2 regions of the Bradyrhizobium sp. USDA 4454 genome follow, and region 1 is predicted to be linked to the other one. Evidence: predicted binding sites of a transcription regulator. Region 1 holds the regulator's gene; the other holds the start of a gene.
The links. The regulator PhoB, encoded in region 1, activates phosphate uptake and scavenging genes when phosphate is short. The targets are predictions, from matches to a motif close to TGTCATNNANCTGTCAT.
Positions count from the first base shown of each region.

Region 1 (6,375 bases):
GCGTGGCAGACATGGCTGTTCAGGGCGATGTGATGGAAGCCGCGGGATCTTACGATCGCGCCAAGGCCCTCAGTGCCTTCAAGCTCGGTGATCTCACCTTCTATTGGATCACCCGCATCTCGGCGATCTCGGTCCTGCTGATCCTCGGCGGCATCATCCTGTCGCTGATCGTCGGCGCCTGGCCGGCGATGAAGGAATACGGCTTCGCCTTCCTCTGGACCCAGCGCTGGGCGCCCTCGGCCGATCCGCCGGTGCTCGGTGCGCTCGGCCCGATCTACGGCACGCTGATCACCTCGATCATCGCCATGCTGATCGCGATCCCGGTCGGCATCGGCATCGCCGTGTTCCTCACCGAGCTCTGCCCGCAGATGCTGCGTCGCCCGATCGGCATCGCCATCGAGCTGCTCGCCGGCATCCCCTCGATCATCTACGGCATGTGGGGCTTCTTCGTGCTCGGTCCGTTCCTGGCCAACACGTTCCAGCCGTTCATGATCCGGATCTTCGAGGGCGTTCCGGTGCTCGGCGCGGTGTTTGCCGGCCCGCCGTCCTATCTCAGCCTGTTCAACGCCGCGCTGATCCTCGCCATCATGGTGCTGCCCTTCATCACCGCGATTTCGGTCGACGTGTTCAAGACCGTGCCGCCGGTGCTGAAGGAGGCCGCCTACGGCATGGGCTGCACCACCTGGGAAGTCGTCCGCAGCGTCGTGATCCCCTACACAAGGGTCGGCGTGATCGGCGGCATCATGCTGGCGCTCGGCCGCGCGCTCGGCGAGACCATGGCGGTGACCTTCATCATCGGCAATTCGTTCCGCATCTCGTCGTCGATCTTCGCGCCGGGCACCACGATCTCGGCGGCGATCGCCTCCGAATTCGCCGAGAGCGACGGCCTGCACCAGTCCGGCCTGATCCTGCTCGGCCTGTTGCTGTTCGTGCTGACCTTCTTTGTGCTCGCCGGCGCGCGGCTGATGCTGATGCGGCTCGAGAAGAAGGCGGGAAAGTGACGCCATGAACCCGATCTACAAATCCCGCCGCCGCAGCGACATCGTCATCCGCACGCTCTGCGTCGGCGCCGCATTGTTCGGCGTCACCTGGCTGGCGCTGATCCTGATCACGCTGCTCTACAACGGCATCGCCGGCCTCAGCGTGCAGCTGTTCACCCAGAACACGCCGCCGCCGGGTTCGACTGAGGGCGGCCTGCTCAACGCCATCGTCGGCTCGGTCATCATGACCGTGATCGGCGTCGGCATCGGCGCGCCGCTCGGCCTGTTCGCCGGCACCTATCTTGCCGAATACGGCAAGCACGACAAGCTCACCTCGGTGATCCGCTTCATCAACGACATCCTGCTCAGCGCGCCGTCGATCATCATCGGCCTGTTCATCTATGGTGCGGTGGTGGTGCCGATGCGCGGCTTCTCGGCGATCGCAGGCAGCCTCGCGCTCGCCGTGATCGTGATCCCGGTCGTGCTGCGCACCACCGAGGACATGCTGCTGCTGGTGCCCAATCCGCTGCGCGAGGCGGCTTCCGCGCTCGGGCTGCCGCGTTCGCTGGTGATCAAGCGGATCGCTTATCGTGCGGCCCGGTCGGGCCTGATCACCGGCGTGCTGCTGGCGACCGCGCGGGTCGCCGGCGAGACCGCGCCGCTGCTGTTCACCGCGCTGTCGAACCAGTTCTTCAGCTGGGATTTGACCAAGACGATGGCCAACCTGCCGGTGACCATCAACAACTTCGTGCAGAGCCCCTACGCCTACTGGAAGGAACTGGCGTGGAGCGGCGCACTGCTCATCACCTTCACCGTGCTCGCGTTGAATATCGGCGCGCGTATCCTTGGTGCCGAAAGGGCCGCAAAATGACCGAGCTTTCAGTTTCGACAGCCTCCGCCAGTCACGCTCCCCACGTGCCATTGCCGGAAGCGGCGCCGAAGGTCACCGCGCGCAACCTCAACTTCTATTATGGTGAGCACCACGCGCTCAAGAACATCAACCTGACGCTCGGCACCAACCGCGTCACCGCGTTCATCGGCCCATCCGGCTGCGGCAAGTCGACCCTGCTTCGCATCTTCAACCGGATGTATGATCTCTATCCGGGCCAGCGCGCCACCGGCCAGCTGATGCTGGACCAGACCAACATTCTCGATCCCAAGCTCGACCTCAATCTGCTGCGCGCGCGGGTCGGCATGGTGTTCCAGAAGCCGACGCCGTTCCCGATGACGATCTACGAGAACATCGCCTTCGGCATCCGCCTCTACGAGAAGATCTCGAAGTCCGAGATGGACGACCGGGTCGAGAAGGCGCTGCGCGGCGGCGCGCTGTGGAACGAGGTCAAGGACAAGCTGAACGCCTCCGGCCTGTCGCTGTCCGGCGGCCAGCAGCAGCGGTTGTGCATCGCGCGCACCGTGGCGGTGCGTCCCGAGGTGATCCTGTTCGACGAGCCGTGCTCGGCGCTCGATCCGATCTCGACCGCCAAGGTCGAGGAGCTGATCCAGGAGCTCTCCGAGGATTACACGATCGCGATCGTCACCCACAACATGCAGCAGGCGGCGCGGGTCTCCGACAAGACCGCCTTCATGTATCTCGGCGAGCTGATCGAGTTCGACGACACCAACAAGATCTTCACCTCGCCGAGCGATCGACGCACCCAGGACTACATCACCGGCCGGTTCGGTTGACCGGGCTGAGGAGAGAGATGATGGCTTCCGAACATACCGCCAAGGCATTCGACAGCGACCTGCAGGAATTGACCCGCCTGGTCGCCGAGATGGGCGGCCTCGTCGAGCGGATGATCACCGAGTCGGTCGACGCGCTGATCCGGCGCGACGTCGCGCTCGGCAAGCGCGTGGTCGCCGCCGACATCGAGATCGACAATCTGCAGCGCGTCATCGAAGAGCGCGCGGTGCTGACGATCGCCCGCCGCCAGCCGATGGCGATCGACCTGCGCGAGATCGTCAGCGCGATGCGGGTCGCCACCGACCTCGAGCGGATCGGCGATCTCGCCAAGAACATGGGCAAGCGCGTCGCGGCGCTGGAGAGCGATTTCCAGCCGCTGAAGCTGATCCGCGGCCTCGAGCACATGACCGATCTCGTGCTGTCGCAGGTCAAGTCGGTGCTCGACGCCTATGCCGCGCACGATCTGCCGGCGGCGATGAACGTCTGGAAGGGCGACGAGGAGGTCGATGCGATCTGCACCTCGCTGTTCCGCGAGCTGCTCACCTACATGATGGAAGATCCGCGCAACATCTCGTTCTGCATCCATCTGATGTTCTGCGCCAAGAACATCGAGCGGATCGGCGATCACGCCACCAACATCGCCGAGACCGTGTTCTACATGATCGAGGGCCAGCAGATCACCGACAAGCGCCCGAAGGGCGACATGACCAATTTTGCCACCACGGTGCCGGGTAACAGCTAGTCGACGGCGTTTCGGTTTTGCGTCTGGGCAACGGATCACCACAGAGAGAGAATTTAGACCGATGAGCGCACGCATTCTGGTAGTCGAAGACGAGGAAGCGCTGACGACGCTGTTGCGCTACAACCTCGATGCCGAAGGCTACGATGTCGAAACGGTGGGGCGCGGCGACGATGCCGATACCCGCCTCAAGGAGCGCGTTCCCGACCTCGTGGTCCTCGACTGGATGCTGCCGGGCCTGTCCGGCATCGAGCTGTGCCGCCGCCTGCGGGCGCGGCCCGAGACCAAGCAGCTTCCGATCATCATGCTGACCGCGCGGGGCGAGGAGAGCGAGCGGGTGCGCGGGCTTGCCACCGGCGCCGACGATTACATCGTCAAGCCGTTCTCGGTGCCGGAACTCCTGGCGCGGGTGAAGGGCCTGCTGCGCCGCGCCAGCCCGGAGCGGCTCGCCACCGTCCTGACCTATGGCGACATCGAGCTCGACCGCGAGAAGCGCCGCGTGGCGCGCTCGGGCCGTCCGATCGATCTCGGTCCGACCGAGTATCGGCTGCTCGAATTCTTCCTCGAGCATCCCGGCCGCGTGTTCAGCCGCGAGCAGCTGCTCGACAGCGTCTGGGGCCGCGACATCTACATCGATGAGCGCACCGTCGACGTGCATATCGGCCGCCTGCGCAAGCTGCTCAATCCGGGCCGCGAGCAGGATCCGATCCGCACCGTGCGCGGCGCCGGCTACGCGCTCGACGACCGCTTTGCGAAAGCCGAACCGCAGCCGTAGCGGTTGCGTAGCGATCACACGCCACAACACGGCGTCGTCCCGGCGCAGGCCGGGACCCATACGCCGCGGCCGGCGCAATAGGCAAGCGGCCAGACGGCTTTCTAACAACACCCATTCGTGGTTATGGGTCCCGGCCCCCGTGCGCAATTGCGCACTAGGCAGGGACGACACTGGTGATGCTTCCGGACTTTGCCCCCACAAAAAAATCCCCGCTTGTGCGGGGATTTGTTTTTCAGGTCTTCCGTAGTTTTCCCGAGTGCTACTTGATCTGCGGTTTCGCCGACGGCCGGCGGCGATCGGCGGCGGGCTGGTAGGCGACGCGCGAGTGATGCGCGCAATAGGGCAGGCCGGCGAGCGCCTTGCCGCCGCAGAAGAAGAACTCCGGGCTCGATGGATCGCCGACCGGCCAGTGGCAGGTGGCTTCGTTGAGCTCGAGCAGCGACAGCCGCTGGCTCATCGGCACCACATTGTCGAACGAGATCGGATCGGGCTCCATCTCGACCTCGAAGGCGTGCGCGAGCGCGGTGTTGCCGCGCGAGACCGGGCGCGCCACCCGCATCATGTGCTGGGCGGGGCGCGCCTTGCGCTGCCGCGGCGCCGCCGTGGAGGGTGCCTTGGCGCGGCCGGAGAGGCCGAGCCGGTGCACTTTGCCGATCACGGCGTTTCGCGTCACATTGCCAAGTTCCGCTGCGATCTGGCTGGCCGACAGGCCAGACTCCCAGAGCTTCTTCAGCTGCTCGACGCGATCGTCGGACCAGGTCAATACCGTCATCGCATTCTTCCTTTCGCATGGCGCCGGCCAGTTATCGGAGCGGCGCTGCGAGCCAAATCTGGACAAATATCCCTGCGGCCAGAATCCCTTAGCCCTCGCCGGGCGCGGTGTTGCGCCCGAACGTTTACGCGAGACACAAAGGCTACTTAGAGGGTCCAGTACTGCCGCACGAGATGTCGTACCCGACAGGCCAAACGCTACAATATGGCGTGACTCTGGCGCAAGAGTCCGCGGCCGTGCGTCCACATGTTCCGGAAAGTTAAGCATTGCTGTGAGGCTTTTCCACCGCACCGGAATGCTCCGGATTGCGCTCGCTTGGCAGCGCAGGAAGCCCGGCAAAGGGCCGGCTCCTGGCGATTGACACGGACCCGCCGCAGCATAGAATGCCCGCCACGTGCCGCCCGCAAAGGCGGCCGTTTTGTTTTCCGAAGCTGGCCGTTGCTGCGCTGGCGTCAAGGCGCGCGGCAATTGTCGGCTTCAAACCGGCAGTGAACGCCATGACCAACGCCTCGTCGCATCTGCTCCCCGTCTTCGCCCGGGTCGATCTCGGCTTCGAGCGCGGTGAGGGCGCCTGGCTGATCGCAACCAACGGCGACCGCTATCTCGATTTCACCTCGGGCGTCGCGGTGAACGCGCTCGGGCATGCGCATCCGCATCTGGTGAAGGCGCTGCAGGAACAGGCGACCATGCTCTGGCACATGTCGAACCTGTTCAAGAGCCCGGACGGCGAGGCGCTCGCCGCGCGGCTGTGCGAGCAGAGCTTTGCCGACTTCGTGTTCTTCTGCAATTCCGGCGCGGAGGCGATGGAGGGCGTGATCAAGCTGGTCCGCCACTATCACTTCTCCAAGGGGCATGGCGAGCGCTACCGCATCATCACCTTCGAAGGCGCCTTCCATGGCCGCACGCTGGCCACGCTGGCCGCGACCGGCTCGGCGAAATATCTCGAAGGCTTCGGCCCGCCGATGGACGGCTTCGACCAGGTGCCGCATGGCGACATCGAGGCGGTGAAGAAGGCGATCGGCCCGCACACCGCCGGCATCCTGATCGAACCGATCCAGGGTGAGGGCGGCGTCCGCTCGGCGCCGCAGGCGTTCTTCAAGGCGCTGCGCGCGCTGTGCGACGAGCATGGCCTGCTGCTCGCCTTCGACGAGGTGCAGACCGGCATGGGCCGCACCGGCGATTTGTTCGCCTACAAGCGCACCGGCGTCACGCCGGACGTGATGTCGCTCGCGAAGGCGCTCGGCGGCGGCTTCCCGATCGGCGCGGTGCTCGCGACCGCGAAAGCGGCCGAAGGCATGGCGCCGGGCTCGCACGGCTCGACCTTCGGCGGCAATCCGCTGGCGGTCGCCGCGGCCAATGCCGTGCTCGACGTCATGCTCAAGCCCGGCTTCTTCGATCACGTGCAGAAGATGTCGCTGCTGCTCA
Region 1 is NZ_JBTRCN010000001.1:7,634,976-7,641,350, reverse strand. Features, by position in the region: gene pstC (phosphate ABC transporter permease subunit PstC) at 12-1,001, shown strand; gene pstA (phosphate ABC transporter permease PstA) at 1,006-1,851, shown strand; gene pstB (phosphate ABC transporter ATP-binding protein PstB) at 1,848-2,666, shown strand; gene phoU (phosphate signaling complex protein PhoU) at 2,687-3,406, shown strand; gene phoB (phosphate regulon transcriptional regulator PhoB) at 3,468-4,178, shown strand; gene ACVIW0_RS35575 (GcrA family cell cycle regulator) at 4,438-4,950, opposite strand; gene ACVIW0_RS35570 (hypothetical protein) at 5,210-5,449, opposite strand; gene ACVIW0_RS35565 (acetylornithine transaminase) at 5,448-6,375, shown strand, end outside.

Region 2 (6,375 bases), 3.1 Mb from region 1:
CGATGCGGTCGCGATGGTTCGGATCCATGTTGGCCTGGATCTTGAACACGAACGCGCTCATCCGCGGCTCGGCCGCCTCGACCTTGCGCAGATCGGAGTCCTGCGCGCGCGGCGCCGGCGCGAATTTGCCGAGGCCTTCGAGCAAGTCGCCGACGCCGAAATTGCGCAGCGCGCTGCCGAAATAGACCGGCGTCAGATGCCCCTCGCGGAACGCCGCGAGCTCGAACGGCTTGCAGGCCTCCGAGGCCAGCGCGAGCTCGTCCTTGACCTCGGCGACGTCGAGGTTGGGGTTGCGCCTGCCGAGATCGGCGATGTCGATCTGCTCGGTGGCGCCGGTCTTGGCGCCGCCACCCTCGAGCAGGCGCACGCCGCCATTGACGACATCATAGGTGCCGAGGAAGTCGCGGCCGCGGCCGACCGGCCAGGTCATCGGGGTGGTGTCGAGCGCCAGCGTCTTCTCGATCTCATCGAGGAGTTCGAACGTGTCGCGGCTCTCGCGGTCCATCTTGTTGATGAAGGTGATGATCGGGATGTCACGCAGCCGGCACACCTCGAACAGTTTTCGCGTGCGCGCTTCGATGCCTTTCGCAGCGTCGATCACCATGACGGCGGAATCGACCGCGGTCAGCGTGCGATAGGTGTCTTCCGAAAAGTCCTCATGGCCCGGCGTGTCCAGCAGGTTGAACACGAGGTCGTTGAATTCGAAGGTCATCACCGAGGTGACCACCGAGATGCCGCGTTCGCGCTCGATCTTCATCCAGTCCGAGCGCGTGTTGCGGCGCTCGCCCTTGGCCTTGACCTGGCCCGCGAGGTTGATGGCGCCGCCGAACAGCAGCAGCTTTTCCGTCAGCGTGGTCTTGCCGGCGTCCGGGTGCGAGATGATCGCAAAGGTGCGCCGCCGCGCCACTTCTTCTGACAGCGGCGAGCGGGACGGCGATTCGGTGGTTGCAGCGGTATCGGACATGGCCGGCATTTGGCAGGGAAAACGGGCGCAATCAAGGGCGTTTTGTCGCAATGCGGAGCGGCGGCGCGTTCCCCATATCTGGCCGGGAAGGACGACCTTTCCTCACCACATCAGCCGCGGGGACGACCCTGCCTTATCCGGAGGGTTCGTTATGGCTTGGGCCATTCTGTTCACCGCAGGCCTGCTCGAGATCGGCTGGGCGATCGGGCTGAAATACACCGAGGGCTTCTCGCGGCCGGTGCCATCGGTGCTGACGCTGGCGGCGATGGCCGGCAGCGTGCTGCTGCTCGGCCTCGCGCTGAAGACGCTGCCAATTGGAACCGCCTACGCGGTCTGGACCGGGATTGGCGCGGTCGGCACCGCAACGCTCGGCATCATCCTGCTCGGTGAGCCCGCGAGCGCGATGCGGCTCGCCAGCATCGCCCTGATCGTGTCCGGCATCGTCGGGCTGAAACTGGTCGGCTAGCTATTTGAGAACCTGCACAACCCAGTACGTCGCGGCCGCGATCGCGGCCGACGCCGGGATCGTGATGACCCAGGCGTAGACGATCGAGCTCGCCACGTTCCAGCGCACGGCGGAGAGCCGCCGTGCGGCGCCGACGCCGACGATGGCGCCGGTGATGGTGTGGGTGGTCGAGACGGGAACCCCGAGATAGGTCGCGATGAATAGCGTCGCGGCGCCGCCGGTTTCGGCGCAAAAACCCTGCATCGGCGTCAGCTTGGTGATCCGCAGCCCCATGGTCCGGACGATCCGCCAGCCGCCCATCAGGGTGCCCAGCGCCATCGCGCTCTGGCAGGCCAGCACGACCCAGAACGGGATTTCGAAGGTGTCGCCGAGATGGCCCTGCGAGTAGAGCAGCACGGCGATGATGCCCATGGTCTTCTGCGCGTCGTTGCCGCCATGGCCGAGCGAATACAGCGAGGCCGAGGCGAATTGCAGGATGCGGAAGGCGCGGTCGACCGCGAACGGCGTCGAGCGCACCGACAGCCAGGACACGATCGCGACCAGCACCAGCGCCAGCAGGAAGCCGACCAGCGGCGACAGCACGATCGCGAGCAAGGTCTTGGTGAGCCCGCTCCACACCGCCGCCGAGATGCCCGCCTTCGCCATGCCGGCGCCGACCAGGCCGCCGATCAGCGCGTGCGAGCTCGATGAGGGAATCCCTAAGCCCCAGGTGATCACGTTCCAGACGATCGCGCCGACCAGCGCGGCGAAGATCACGGTCGCATCCACCACCGCCGGATCGATGATCCCGGTGCCGATGGTGTTGGCGACGTGCAGGCCGAACACCGCGAAGGCCACGAAGTTGAAGAACGCCGCCCAGAACACCGCATATTGCGGCCGCAGCACCCGGGTCGAGACGATGGTCGCGATCGAGTTCGCGGCGTCGTGCAGCCCGTTCAGGAAGTCGAACAGCAGCGCGACCGCGATCAGGATGGTCAGAACCGGAAGACCCAGCGTGGCGTCCACGTGATGCCCCAGCTTTATTGTGTTTTCTTGCGCATGATCTTGTCGGAAAACCGCTCCACACTTTTCCGGATCATGCTCAGACTTGCTCGATCACGATCGAGTTGATCTCGTTGGCGACGTCGTCGAAGCGGTCGGCCACCTTCTCGAGGTGGTCGTAGATCTCCGCGCCGACGATGAAATCCATCGTGTTGGCGTTGCGGTGCTTGAGGAACAATTCCTTGAGCCCGATATCGTGGAGATCGTCGACCCGGCCCTCGAGCTTGGTCAGTTCCTCAGTGATCTGGGTCAGCATCGAGACGTTGTGGCCGATCGCCTGCAACAATGGCAACGCGCGGACGACCAGATTGGCGCATTCGACGATCAGGGTGCCGATCTCGCGCATCGGCGGCTCGAACTCGCGCACCTCGAACAGCATCACCGCCTTGGCGGTCGCCTGCATCTGGTCGACCGCGTCGTCCATCGCGGTGATCAGGTTCTTGATGTCGCCGCGGTCGAACGGGGTGATGAAGGTGCGGCGAACCGCGGTCAGCACCTCGCGGGTGACGCTGTCGGCGTCGTTCTCGAACTGATTGACGCGCTGGCAGAACACCGGGGTCTCGTCCCCGCCCTTCAGCATGTCCTGCAGCGCCAGCGAGCACTGCACGGAGGTCTGGGCGTGGCGGGCGAACAGCTCGAAAAATCGCTCTTCCTTGGGCAGGAAGGCGCGAAACCAGCGCAGCATGTCTCTGTTCCATCATTCCGGGACAGCCCTTTTAGCGACTGTCACGGAACTGTCATAGAGCATCTGGCGGGGAAAAAACCTGAAACGACCGCCCGAACGGGCGGTCGTCCACCGCTATGTCGGCCGAAAATCCCGCCCCCTGCCCTTACAGCGACCGCCTGAGCAGATGGGCCAGCTCACCGACCAGGCCGCGGCGGAACAGCAGCACGCAGGCCACGAAGATCACGCCCTGGATCACCGTCACCCATTGGCCGAACCCGGCGAGATATTGCTGCATGGCGATGATCACGAACGCACCGACCACCGGGCCAAAGATGGTGCCGAGGCCGCCGACCAGGGTCATCAGCACGATTTCTCCGGACATCGACCAATGCACGTCGGTGAGCGAGGCGTTCTGCGCCACGAACACCTTGAGCGAGCCGGCAAAGCCGGCCAGCGTGCCGGACAGGATGAAGGCCAAGAGCTTGTACTGGTCGGTCTTGTAGCCGAGCGAGATCGCGCGCGGCTCGTTCTCGCGGATCGACTTCAAGACCTCGCCGAACGGCGAGTTGATGGTTCGGTAGATCAACAGGAAGCCGGCAAGGAAGCCGACCAGCACGACGTAGTACAGCACCATCGGCTTCGAGAGGTCGAAGATCCCGAGCAAATGGCCTTGCGGGATGCCCTGGATGCCGTCTTCGCCATGGGTGAACGGCGCCTGCAAATACAGGAAGTAAAGCAGCTGCGACAGTGCCAGCGTGATCATCGAGAAGTAGATGCCCTGCCGCTTGATCGAGATGTAGCCGGTGGCGAGGCCGAGCAGGGCCGCCGCCGCGGTGCCGACCACGATGCCGAGTTCGGGCGGCAGCCCCCACACCTTCAGCGCGTGCGCCGAGACGTAGCCGGCGGTGCCGAGGAACATGGCGTGGCCGAACGACAGCAGGCCGCCAAAGCCGATCAAGAGGTTGAAGGCGCAGGCGAGCAGCGCAAAGCACAGCGCCTGCATCACGAAGAACGGATAGATCCCCGTCCACGGCACGATCGCCAGCAGCGCCGCCATCACGGCGAATACGATCATCTCGTCGCGCATCGCGCGCGGCGTCACCGGAAGTGTATCGTCGGTCAATGCTGACATATCAGGCCGCCCGTCCCGTCAGTCCCGTTGGCTTCACCAGCAGCACCAGCACCATCAGCACGAACACCACGGTGTTGGAGGCCTCGGGATAAAAATACTTGGTCAATCCCTCGATCACGCCGAGCGTGAAGCCGGTGATGATCGAGCCCATGATCGAGCCCATACCGCCGATCACGACCACCGCGAACACCACGATGATGAGATCGGCGCCCATCAGCGGGCGGACCTGGTTGATCGGCGCCGACAGCACGCCGGCGAGCGCGGCCAGGCCGACGCCGAGACCGTAGGTCAGCGTGATCATGCGCGGCACGTTGATGCCGAAGGCGCGCACCAGCGTCGGGTTTTCCGTCGCGGCACGCAGGTAGGCGCCGAGCTGCGTCTTCTCGATCAGGAACCAGGTGGCAAGGCACACCACCAGCGAGAACACGACCACCCAGCCGCGATAGATCGGCAGGAACATGAAGCCGAGATTGACGCCGCCCTTGAGCTGATCCGGGATCGAGTAAGGCAGGCCGGAGGAGCCGAAATAGTTCTGGAACACGCCCTGCACGATCAGCGCGATGCCGAAGGTCAAGAGCAGGCCGTAGAGATGGTCGAGCCCGGTCAGCCATTGCAGCATGGTGCGCTCGAGGATCATGCCGAAGATGCCGACCACGACGGGGGCGATGATCAGCGCCCACCAGTAGTTGATGCCGCCCAGGTTGAGCAGAAAATACGCCACGAACGCGCCCATCATGTAGAGCGCGCCATGCGCGAAATTGATGATGTTGAGCATGCCGAAGATGACGGCAAGCCCGAGACTGAGCAGCGCGTAGAATGAGCCGTTGATCAGTCCGACCAGAAGCTGTGCGTAGAGAGCCTGCATCGAGTGAGCTTTCGCTTAGATAGATGAAGCCCGCCGGCCACGCGCATGGCCGGCGGGCATGATCGTCACTTCTTCAGGAGCGCACAGGTGCTCTTGTCGAGCGGCGTGAAGGCCTCCTTGCCCGGCACGGTGCCGACCAGCTTGTAGAAGTCCCACGGTCCTTTGGACTCCGAGGGCTTCTTCACCTCGAACAGATAGGCGTCGTGGGTGACGCGGCCGTTGGGCTCGATCTCGCCCTTGCCGAACAGCGGATCGTCGGTCGGGATCGTCTTCATCTTGGCGATCACCTTGGCGCCGTCATGCGGATTGCCGCCGAGCGCGTCCAGCGCCTTGAAGTAATGTGTGAGGCCCGCATAGACGCCGGCCTGCACCATGGTCGGCGGCGCGCCGCTCTTCATTTTCTCCGAGAAACGCTTGGAGAACGCGCGGGTGTTGTCGTTGAGGTCCCAGTAGAACGTTTCGGTGAAGTTGAGGCCCTGCGCGGTCTCGAGCCCGATCGCCTTGACGTCGGTGAGGAACAGCAGCAGCGCGGCGAGCTTCTGGCCGCCCTTGACGATGCCGAACTCGGCCGCCTGCTTGATCGAGTTGGTGGTGTCGCCGCCGGCATTGGCGAGACCGATGATCTTGGCCTTGGAGGCCTGCGCCTGCAGCAGGAACGAGGAGAAGTCGGCGGTGTTGAGCGGATGCTTGACGCCGCCGACCACCTTGCCGCCATTGGCGGTGACGACCGCGGTGGTGTCGCGCTCGAGCGCCGCGCCGAACGCGTAGTCCGCGGTCAGGAAGAACCAGGTGTCCCCGCCTGCCTTCACCAGCGCCTGGCCGGTGGCGTGCGCCAGCATGTAGGTGTCGTAGGTCCAGTGCACCGTGTTGGGCGAGCACTGTGCGTTGGTGAGGTCCGAGGTCGCAGCACCCGAATTGATGTAGACGCCGTTCTTTTCCTTGACGACGTTGTTGACCGCAAGCGCGACGCCGGAATTCGGCACGTCGACGATGGTGTCGACCTTGTCCACGTCGAACCATTGGCGCGCGATGGTGGTGCCGATATCGGGCTTGTTCTGGTGATCGCCGGAGATCAGGTCGATGGTCCAGCCCTTGGCCTTGAGGCCGGAATCCTCGATCGCCATCTGCGCCGCCAGCGTCGAGCCGGGACCGGCGAGGTCGGCGTAGAGGCCGGACTGATCCGACAGCACGCCGATCTTGACGACCTTGTCGTCGGCGGAGGCAATGCTCGCGACGCTGA
Region 2 is NZ_JBTRCN010000001.1:4,562,173-4,568,547, forward strand. Features, by position in the region: gene ACVIW0_RS21500 (peptide chain release factor 3) at 1-964, opposite strand, end outside; gene sugE (quaternary ammonium compound efflux SMR transporter SugE) at 1,116-1,430, shown strand; gene ACVIW0_RS21510 (inorganic phosphate transporter) at 1,431-2,435, opposite strand; gene ACVIW0_RS21515 (DUF47 domain-containing protein) at 2,512-3,156, opposite strand; gene ACVIW0_RS21520 (branched-chain amino acid ABC transporter permease) at 3,302-4,270, opposite strand; gene ACVIW0_RS21525 (branched-chain amino acid ABC transporter permease) at 4,272-5,135, opposite strand; gene ACVIW0_RS21530 (ABC transporter substrate-binding protein) at 5,201-6,375, opposite strand, start outside.
Region 2: a site for PhoB is predicted at 3,196-3,212, ahead of ACVIW0_RS21515 (DUF47 domain-containing protein). Genes of this name have one in related genera too.